DNA from 3 places in the Shewanella sp. SR44-4 genome. Region 2 is predicted to be linked to each of the others. Evidence: predicted binding sites of a transcription regulator. Region 2 holds the regulator's gene; each other region holds the start of a gene.
What was found. The regulator sigma-54, encoded in region 2, starts transcription at its own class of promoters, with help from an activator protein. The targets are predictions, from matches to a motif close to GTTGGCACGNNNNTNGNNT.
Positions count from the first base shown of each region.

Region 1: flgA (flagellar basal body P-ring formation chaperone FlgA) is a predicted target of sigma-54. The motif match lies at 1,615-1,633, and genes of this name have one in related genera.
Region 3: glnA (glutamate--ammonia ligase) is a predicted target of sigma-54. The motif match lies at 1,479-1,497, and genes of this name have one in related genera.

Region 1 covers NZ_JACJDU010000010.1:101,366-104,538, forward strand. Annotated here, with positions in the region: gene H5125_RS07115 (protein-glutamate O-methyltransferase CheR) at 1-449, opposite strand, end outside; gene H5125_RS07120 (chemotaxis protein CheV) at 522-1,442, opposite strand; gene flgA (flagellar basal body P-ring formation chaperone FlgA) at 1,812-2,519, shown strand; gene flgM (flagellar biosynthesis anti-sigma factor FlgM) at 2,594-2,923, shown strand; gene H5125_RS07135 (flagella synthesis protein FlgN) at 3,025-3,173, shown strand, end outside.
Region 2 covers NZ_JACJDU010000001.1:59,659-62,831, reverse strand. Annotated here, with positions in the region: gene lptB (LPS export ABC transporter ATP-binding protein) at 1-673, shown strand, start outside; gene H5125_RS00240 (RNA polymerase factor sigma-54) at 816-2,300, shown strand; gene hpf (ribosome hibernation promoting factor) at 2,326-2,613, shown strand; gene ptsN (PTS IIA-like nitrogen regulatory protein PtsN) at 2,616-3,059, shown strand; gene rapZ (RNase adapter RapZ) at 3,056-3,173, shown strand, end outside.
Region 3 covers NZ_JACJDU010000002.1:64,474-67,646, reverse strand. Annotated here, with positions in the region: gene typA (translational GTPase TypA) at 1-1,118, opposite strand, end outside; gene glnA (glutamate--ammonia ligase) at 1,599-3,008, shown strand; partial or broken gene H5125_RS22100 (diguanylate cyclase domain-containing protein) at 3,113-3,173, shown strand, end outside.

The DNA.
Region 1 (3,173 bases), on a different contig from region 2:
GAAGGTGATAAATCTGTTGCCTGAATTGTCGCGCCTCCTGGTAAAGCACCAGGTTTACGTTGTTGATATTCCAACACCGTCATGGCCAACGAATAAGGTTCTTGACCTGAAGAGCACGCAGCCGACCAAATTTTTAATGGTCTGCCAAGCTTACTGTATTCAGGCAATAGAGTATTGTGCAGTAATTCAAATGGATAACGGTCTCGAAACCATAACGTTTCATTGGTGGTCATCGCATCTATCACTTCAGCGCGCAGTTGCCGTTCTATCGGTTTCATCGACTTTTTAACTACCTCAGACAAAGAAGGCAAATTATGCTTCCCCATCAAAGGCGCTAAACGACTGCGGACTAAATATTGTTTGTTCTCACCTAACACAATACCGCTATGCTGTTCTAAAAACAGCCTAAATTGATTGTACTCTGCTTCAGCAAGTGATTTATCTGTCACATTATCTTCCTAATAGGTAAGCCTATGAACTCAACCTCTAATATTTTGCAATCTTTTGCAATAATAAAAGGTTTATAAACTTAAATGTTTGTTAACCGCTGCGGCTAACTCATCGGGATTAAACTTAGCAATAAAGTCGTTAGCCCCTACTTTTTGTACCATCGCTTGGTTAAATACACCACTTAATGATGTGTGCAATACGACTTTGATATTCTTTAATTTTGGATCATTACGAATTTCAGCCGTTAAGGTATAACCATCCATTTCAGGCATTTCAATATCAGAAATGATTAACGGAATTTCAACTGAAACATCATCCATTTCTGCGGCAATACTTTTCAGTTTTTCCAGCGCCTCTCTACCATCTTTAGCGGTATCGATTTGCAGATTTAATGACTCTAACGAACGAATAATTTGTTTACGTGCTACAGCAGAATCATCAATAACCATAATATGATAATGCTGTTCTCTATCAATAGTTAATGCTTCATTAAGCTCTTTACTGATAGAAGTCTTAACCGGTGAAATTTCATCAAGAATTTTTTCAACGTCTAGAATCTCAACCAACTCACCTTCAATCTCTGTCACCGCAGTTAAATAAGAAGAACGGCCAGAACCTTGCGGTGGAGGCATAATGGCTTCCCAATTCATGTTGATAATACGTTCAACTGAACTGACTAAAAAGCCTTGAATACTACGGTTATATTCAGAAATGATAATAAAGCAATTTTCTGTTGATGTCAGTGGGCGTCCACCCGTTGCGGCACTTAAATCGATAACGGAAATGGTTGAGCCACGAATATGAGCAACACCTTTAACAAAACGGTTTAATTTAGGCAACGTAGTCAGTGGTGGGCATTGCAAAACCTCTTTCACTTTAAACACGTTAATGCCAAACCGTTGACGGCCGCTAAGCCTAAACAATAGCAGCTCGAGTCTGTTTTGCCCGACAAGTTGGGTACGTTTATTTACTGAATCTAAAATGCTCGACATAACAAGGCCTTGTAGTTAACTGTCACCCAAAAGGATAAAAATTGTTCTTTGAAATTATAGTAAACCTTGGTTTAGCATAATACGGTTAGTACATATCTTACTGATGGTCACTCAATTTGAGTGTAAACCATCACCAATCTAACAAATACATCTCAATTTAATGAATCAAAAAGTGGGCATGCAACTTGCTTTAATTTTGTATAAATTAGCTCGCACTGTGAACTGACACTTTTTTGACGAAGGGATAATGTTATTCTTATGTCCCCTAGCCCATTTATTTTAGCTTATTGTGTATGCAGAGATTACTCGCATATTTTTCGTTTTTCAAAGTATAGGTGCATTCTGGCAAAACAAGCTAGTATCTTCATTATGAAAGTATTTTTTTTATGTTTTTTGTGTTCAATAACATTTTCTTTGCCTGCAATTGCTAGCGAAGAAATTATCACACCTTCACTATCGACCATTTATGCGTTAGCTAAAGAGGCGGTAGCCAAAAAAATTGATGCTGACTCAAAAGCTAAAGTGCAAATAACCCCACAAAACCTTGAGGGCAGAATCAGTCCACCAGCCTGTTACCCACCGATTAATGTCGAACTTGCCAGTGAACGGGCTATTAGTCGAAATAACATGGTAAAACTCAGTTGTAATAGCCCTGACTATGACTATCCATGGCAAATGTATCTCTCTGTTCGAGTCGAAATCCAATACCCTGTTGTGGTGGCCAACCAACTATTGTCCCCTGACCAAATTATTGGCGAACATCATTTACAAGTCATGTATGTTGACCAATATAGCTTAAAAGGTCAGTTTTTTTCCGACACTACGACATTAATCGGCTCGCGGGTGAAACGTCGGGTAGCGAAAGACTCTCCAGTATTAAGCAATAACCTGTGCTTTGTTTGCAAAGGTGACACTGTTTCTATTTATGCTAAGACCACTAATGTAGAAATAAAAACCCTTGGGGAAGCATTGCGTGATGGCAATATCGATGAGGTTATCAGAGTAAAAAACAGTAACACTAGCAAACAATTCGATGCGGTTGTAATTGGCGTTGGCGAAGTTGAAGTAAGAATGTAAAATAGCGTTAAAGTTTTTTCCTGGGGTGCCGATAGCCTGATTGGAAAACCTGATTCATTACGCTGGAGCCTCCCATGGCAATTGATATTAAGCATAACACTGCTACCAATACACAAATGCGCACTGCACGTGACACGCAGTCTGCTACGCAATCTACAACTACTGCAGCCCCAAAATCAGCTGCACCGGTTAAAACAGATTCCGTTAGCATTACCTCTCAAGCTCAACAGCTTCAGAGCGCGCAAACAAAAATGGCATCGTTACCAGAAGTAGACCAAAAAAAGGTCGCTGAAATTAAGCAAGCAATCTCTGAGGGACGATATAAAGTCGATCCAGAAAAGCTTGCAGCGAATATTGCCAGCTTTGAAGCAGAGCTAGGCGGTTTATCGTTTGACAGAGAGTAACCGTTAAACGTTACTCTTTAACTTGTTTTAACGACACACAGATAATAGGTGCAAACTTGCATCATAGAGAAGTGTTAGTTAAAAAAACCTAAGAGTAATTTATGACAGAGTTAAACCAGCCATTACACAAGCAAGCAAGCGAAGATCAACGCAAAGAGCTACACCAACTGCTTGATAGTCAAAATCAGACATTAACGCAGCTGAAATCGCTGATTGTTGAAGAGAAAGCGGCATTATCCAAACAAGATGC
Region 2 (3,173 bases):
TGTTAAAGATGTGAGCTTAACGGTTAAAACCGGCCAAATTGTCGGTCTTTTAGGCCCTAATGGTGCAGGTAAAACCACCACCTTTTATATGGTTGTCGGCTTAGTAAAAAGCGATAAAGGCCGAATATTGATTGACGATGACGACCTTACTGCCGATCCAATGCATTTGCGCGCCCGCAAAGGTATAGGTTACTTACCACAAGAAGCCAGTATTTTCCGCAAGCTCACCGTTTACGACAACATAATGGCCGTACTGCAAACTCGCAAAGAGCTCAGCACAGACCAACGTATTGAACAGCTTGAGCACCTACTCGAAGAGTTCCACATTACTCACATACGCGACAGCCAAGGTATGTCGTTATCGGGTGGTGAACGTCGTCGAGTTGAAATTGCGCGCGCTTTAGCTGCTAATCCAAAATTTATTTTGCTTGATGAGCCCTTTGCTGGTGTTGATCCTATTTCGGTCATCGACATTAAAAAAATCATCCAACAACTTAAAAATCGCGGTTTAGGGGTATTAATTACCGACCATAACGTACGTGAAACGCTAGACGTTTGTGAGCGAGCCTATATCGTCAGCCAGGGTAATTTAATTGCCGAAGGCACACCTGATGAGATATTAAGTAATCAACAAGTTCGAGCTGTGTACTTAGGTGAACAATTCAAGCTATAGTTACTTTACTGGCCTTTTAGTCTAGCTAACTCATTTCATTGAACGATACCTAAACAACGTTAAATGTCATTGATGTTTATGGCAATCCATTATAGTTCGAGATTGTCATTTTTATGGAAAATCATCTAGGGATAAGCGGTAAATGAAAGCGTCACTCCAACTTAAAATGGGTCAACACTTAACCATGACCCCACAATTGCAGCAAGCCATTCGCTTACTGCAATTATCGTCATTGGAGCTACAGCAGGAAATCCAACAAGCATTAGATTCAAATCCATTGCTTGAAATAGAAGATGAGTTTTCTGAAGCAAAAGACTCCTTAAAAGAAAACCGCGACCAAGCGGATACAGACTTTAGTGACAACAGTATTGTTAATGTCGAAAAAGACACTTCCACCGTCGACATAACAGAATCCATGACCAAAGAAACCATGGATGATTTAGCCATGGATACCACATGGGATGAAGTATACACAGCCTCACCTATGTCAGGTTCAGGCAGTGCAAGCATGCGCGATGACGACATGCCCTTTCAAGGTGAAACCACCGAAGGTCTGTACGAACACTTAGAATGGCAAAAAAATCTCACTCCATTTTCAGACACCGATCTCGCCATTGCCACCGCCATTATTGATGCCATTGATGAACGCGGTTATCTAACCCAAAGTACCGAAGATATTCTCGAAGCCATGGGTGATGAAAATGTGGAACTCGATGAGGTTGAGGCGGTATTAAAACGCGTTCAACACTTTGATCCTGTGGGTGTTGCAGCACGTGATTTAAGCGAATGCCTATTTATTCAATTAGCGCAATACTCTAACGACACACCCCATATCGATAATGCCCGTTTGTTAATTAAAGGCTATTTAGAGTTAATTGCTGGCCGTGATTTCAGATTATTGATGCGTAAAACAAAACTAAAAGAAAATGAGTTACGTGACGCAATCACTCTAATCCAGACACTCAATCCTCGTCCGGGCTTATTAATTACCCCCATGGATGATGAATACGTGATTCCCGATGTCACAGTATTAAAGAAAAATGGCCGTTGGGTAGTAGAGTTAAACCCAGACAACATGCCTAAAATTGGTGTTAATCAGCAATATGCAGCCATGGCTAGAGGCAGTAAAAACCCGTCGGATAGTCAATTTATTCGAGGCCATCTGCAAGAGGCTAAATGGTTTATTAAAAGTATTGAAAGCCGTAATGATACTTTACTTAAAGTGGCAAATTGCATTGTGCAATTTCAGCAAGGCTTTTTTGAATATGGCGAAGAAGCCATGAAGCCTATGGTGCTCAATGATATCGCTGAAGCCGTAGAAATGCATGAATCGACCATTTCACGAGTCACCACACAAAAATATATGCACACCCCTCGTGGCTTATTTGAACTAAAATACTTCTTCTCTAGCCATGTCAGTACTGACGATGGCGGGGAATGCTCATCAACGGCCATTCGTGCTTTTATCAAAAAGCTGGTTGCCGCAGAAAACCAGAAAAAACCACTGAGTGACAGTAAAATGGCTCAGCTTCTGGCAGAACAGGGCATAAACGTTGCTCGTCGTACGATAGCAAAATACCGTGAAGCAATGATGATCCCGCCCTCAAACCAACGTAAGAGTTTATAACCTACTAGGCAATGGAGGATTTTTTATGCAAATAAGTCTGACTGGACGTCATGTCGAAATAACAGAATCTTTACGTGAATACATCCACAGTAAATTTTCAAAGCTTGAACGACACTTCGATCAGATCCATAATGTACACGTTGTGCTCAATGTAGAAAAATTACAACAAAAAGCAGAAGCCAAAATCAACATTAATGGCGCAGAAATTTTTGCAATGTCAGAAAGTACTGATATGTATGCTGCAATAGACGCCCTGATCGATAAACTCGACCGTCAGGTAATTAAACACAAAGAGAAGAATACAAAACACTAACGATGGAACTTTGTACCATTCTGCAGCCGGAATGCACTACCTGTGCCACACCGGGCAGTAAGAAAAAAGTACTGGAACTCATCAGCAATTTAGTCGCTGCCCAGTACCCAACCCTGTCTTCGCAAGAGGTTTTTGAAAGCCTGTTAGCGAGAGAGAAAATGGGTAGCACAGGTATAGGAAATGGCATTGCGATACCTCATGGTAGATTAACGACCATCGATCACCCTATCGCGATATTTATTAAATGTGAAGAAGCCATTGCCTTTGATGCAATCGATAAGCAACCCGTGGATCTTTTATTTGCTTTGTTAGTCCCTGCAGACCAGTGCCAACAACATTTAGGCACGTTATCGAGCATGGCCCAAAAGTTAAGCGATAAGCAAATATTGAAACAGCTTCGTAAAACTCACGACGCAACAGAACTTTATCAGGTTATTACTGCATGAAACTAGTTATAGTATCGGGACGTTCAGGCTCAGGGAAATCCGTTGCCCTGAGAGTATTAGAAGACCTAGGATATTATTGTGTTGATAATTTGCCTTTACCACTCATTGGCACAT
Region 3 (3,173 bases), on a different contig from region 2:
ATGTTTTCAATTAAAATCGATAAGTGTAATTCACCACGGCCTGAAACGCGGAAACGGTCTGGACTTTCTGTTTCTTCAACGCGAAGTGCTACGTTGTGAACTAATTCAGTCTGTAAACGTTCAAGAATGTTACGTGAAGTAACATACTTACCTTCTTTACCCGCGAACGGAGAAGTGTTTACTTGGAATGTCATCGTTAGTGTTGGTTCATCAACAGTTAACGGTGGCATTGCTTCTACTGCATTCACTGCACAGATAGTATCAGAGATTTTAAGCTCGCCTAAACCTGTAATAGCAACGATGTCACCAGCATTTGCAATTGGCACTTCAGTACGGTCAAGACCCATGTAACCTAATACTTGGCCCATTTTACCGTTACGTGTCTTACCGTCAGCGCCAATAATGGTCACTTGTTGGTTAGTCTTAACGCTACCACGAGTAATACGGCCAATACCGATAACACCCACGTATGAGTTATAATCGATTTGAGAAATTTGCATTTGGAATGGAGCTTCTGCATCAGCATCTGGGAAAGCTACTTTCTCAACGATAGTTTGGAATAGCGGCGTCATATCATCGCTTGCTACATCTGGATCTAACGTTGCAAAACCATTTAATGCCGAAGCATAAACGATTGGGAAATCTAGTTGTTCGTCAGTGGCACCTAAGTTAACGAATAAATCGAATACTTGGTCAATAACCCAATCTGGACGAGCACTTGGACGGTCAATTTTGTTGATAACAACAATTGGCTTAAGGCCTTGAGCGAATGCTTTCTTGGTTACAAAGCGAGTTTGTGGCATTGGGCCATCAACTGCATCAACCAACAATAATACTGAGTCAACCATAGATAGAACGCGTTCAACTTCACCACCGAAATCGGCGTGGCCAGGAGTATCTACGATATTAATACGGTAGTCGTTCCACTGGATGGCAGTGTTCTTTGCCAGAATGGTGATCCCACGTTCTTTTTCAAGATCGTTAGAATCCATAACCCGCTCAGTAGCTTCTCCACGAGATGCAAGGGTTCCTGACTGCGCCAACATTTTGTCAACCAAGGTTGTTTTGCCATGGTCAACGTGGGCAATAATGGCGATGTTACGTAAATTCTCTAGCACGGATAAACCTCTAAACCAGCAAATAAAAAAAAAGGATCTAACAGTAGTTATAGATTATAGCTACTGTAAAAAAGCGTGCCATTCTACTTCACAGCAGCTTTTGTAGATAGGATTATTTTTGAACACTTGTAAATCTATCGCTTGCTATGGATTAATAAACAGCATAAAACGTATATATATGAAGCATAACCATGGTGTAAGACAAAACTGTGACATTGGCTAAAACAGCAACATTAACATGACGCACCATTATGGACTTTTGCACCATGATGAAACATAGTGGTGCACGAGGTTGGTGCAAGGTTATGATTTAGAAGATTTGGAAACTTTCTCATCTTCATAAAATCAATTAGTTAGCGATCTGGCATGAATATCGCTTTATTGCTGATAATTATGAAAAGATTCGTTTTCCAGGTGCATCATCTGGCGAATAGCAAAATTATTTAAGGGACAACCCTTTACCCTACCGGAGGCTTGAGAATGTCAGTTGAATCAGTTTTAAAACAACTTGTAGAGTTAGAAGTTAAGTTTGTAGACTTACGCTTTACCGACACTAAAGGTAAAGAGCAGCACGTTTCTATTCCTTCTCATCAAGTAAATGAAGATTTCTTTGAAGACGGTAAAATGTTTGATGGCTCTTCAATTACAGGTTGGAAAGGCATTAATGAATCTGACATGGTGCTAATGCCAGATCCAACCACTTTCGTATTAGACCCTTTCACAGAAGAAACAACAGCGCTTATTCGTTGTGATATTTTAGAACCTGGTACTATGACAGGTTATGATCGTGACCCACGTTCAATTGCTAAAAAAGCTGAAGCTTACCTAATTTCTACTGGTATTGCTGACACAGTATTGATTGGTCCAGAGCCAGAGTTCTTCTTATTTGACGATGTCCGTTTTGGTACCGACATGTCAGGTTGTTTTGTTAAGATTGACGCAAAAGAAGCATCATGGAACTCGGCTAAGAGCTATGAAGAAGGTAACACGGGTCACCGTCCAATGGTGAAAGGTGGTTATTTCCCAGTTGCACCAGTTGATTCTTCACAAGATTTACGTTCGGCAATGTGTTTAGTACTTGAAGAAATGGGTCAAGTAGTTGAAGCGCATCACCACGAAGTAGCAACAGCGGGTCAAAACGAAATCGCAACACGTTTCAACACGTTGACTAAGAAAGCTGATGAAATTCAAATTCTAAAATACGTTGTTCATAACATGGCGCATGCTTATGGTAAGACAGCGACATTTATGCCAAAACCAATCGTTGGTGACAACGGTAGCGGCATGCACGTGCATCAGTCTTTAGCTAAAGACGGCGTAAACTTATTCGCAGGTGATAAGTATGCTGGTTTGAGTGATTTAGCGCTTTATTACATTGGCGGCATTATTAAGCATGCTCGTGCATTGAATGCGTTCACTAACCCAAGCACTAACTCTTACAAGCGTTTAGTGCCACATTTTGAAGCGCCTGTAATGCTTGCATATTCTGCACGTAACCGCAGTGCTTCAATTCGTATTCCAGTGGTACCAAGCCCTAAAGGCCGTCGTATCGAAGCGCGTTTCCCTGATCCACATGCAAACCCATACTTAGGTTTCTCAGCATTACTTATGGCTGGTCTTGATGGTATTCAAAACAAGATCCACCCAGGTGAAGCAATGGATAAAGATTTATATGACTTACCTCCTGAAGAAGCTGCTGAAATTCCACAGGTTGCAACGTCATTAGAAAACGCACTTGAACATTTACAAGCTGACCATGAGTTCTTGACTAAAGGCGGCGTATTCAGCGAAGACTTTATCCAGTCTTATATCCAACTTAAAACGGCTGAAGCAGAACGTGTTGCACGTACTACTCACCCACTTGAGTTTGAGATGTACTACAGCTTGTAATTCTTGAATACAATTGCTTAAACAAGCAAACCAATAAAAAACCCGATAATTGATTATCGGGTTTTTTTTTGCTCAAAAGAGGTGAGAATGATAGTTTTCAGCAAATGTCAGAAGAGGTGATAAACAGCCGTGAAGAGTTATCTCAACGAGTCAGAGATCGCACTG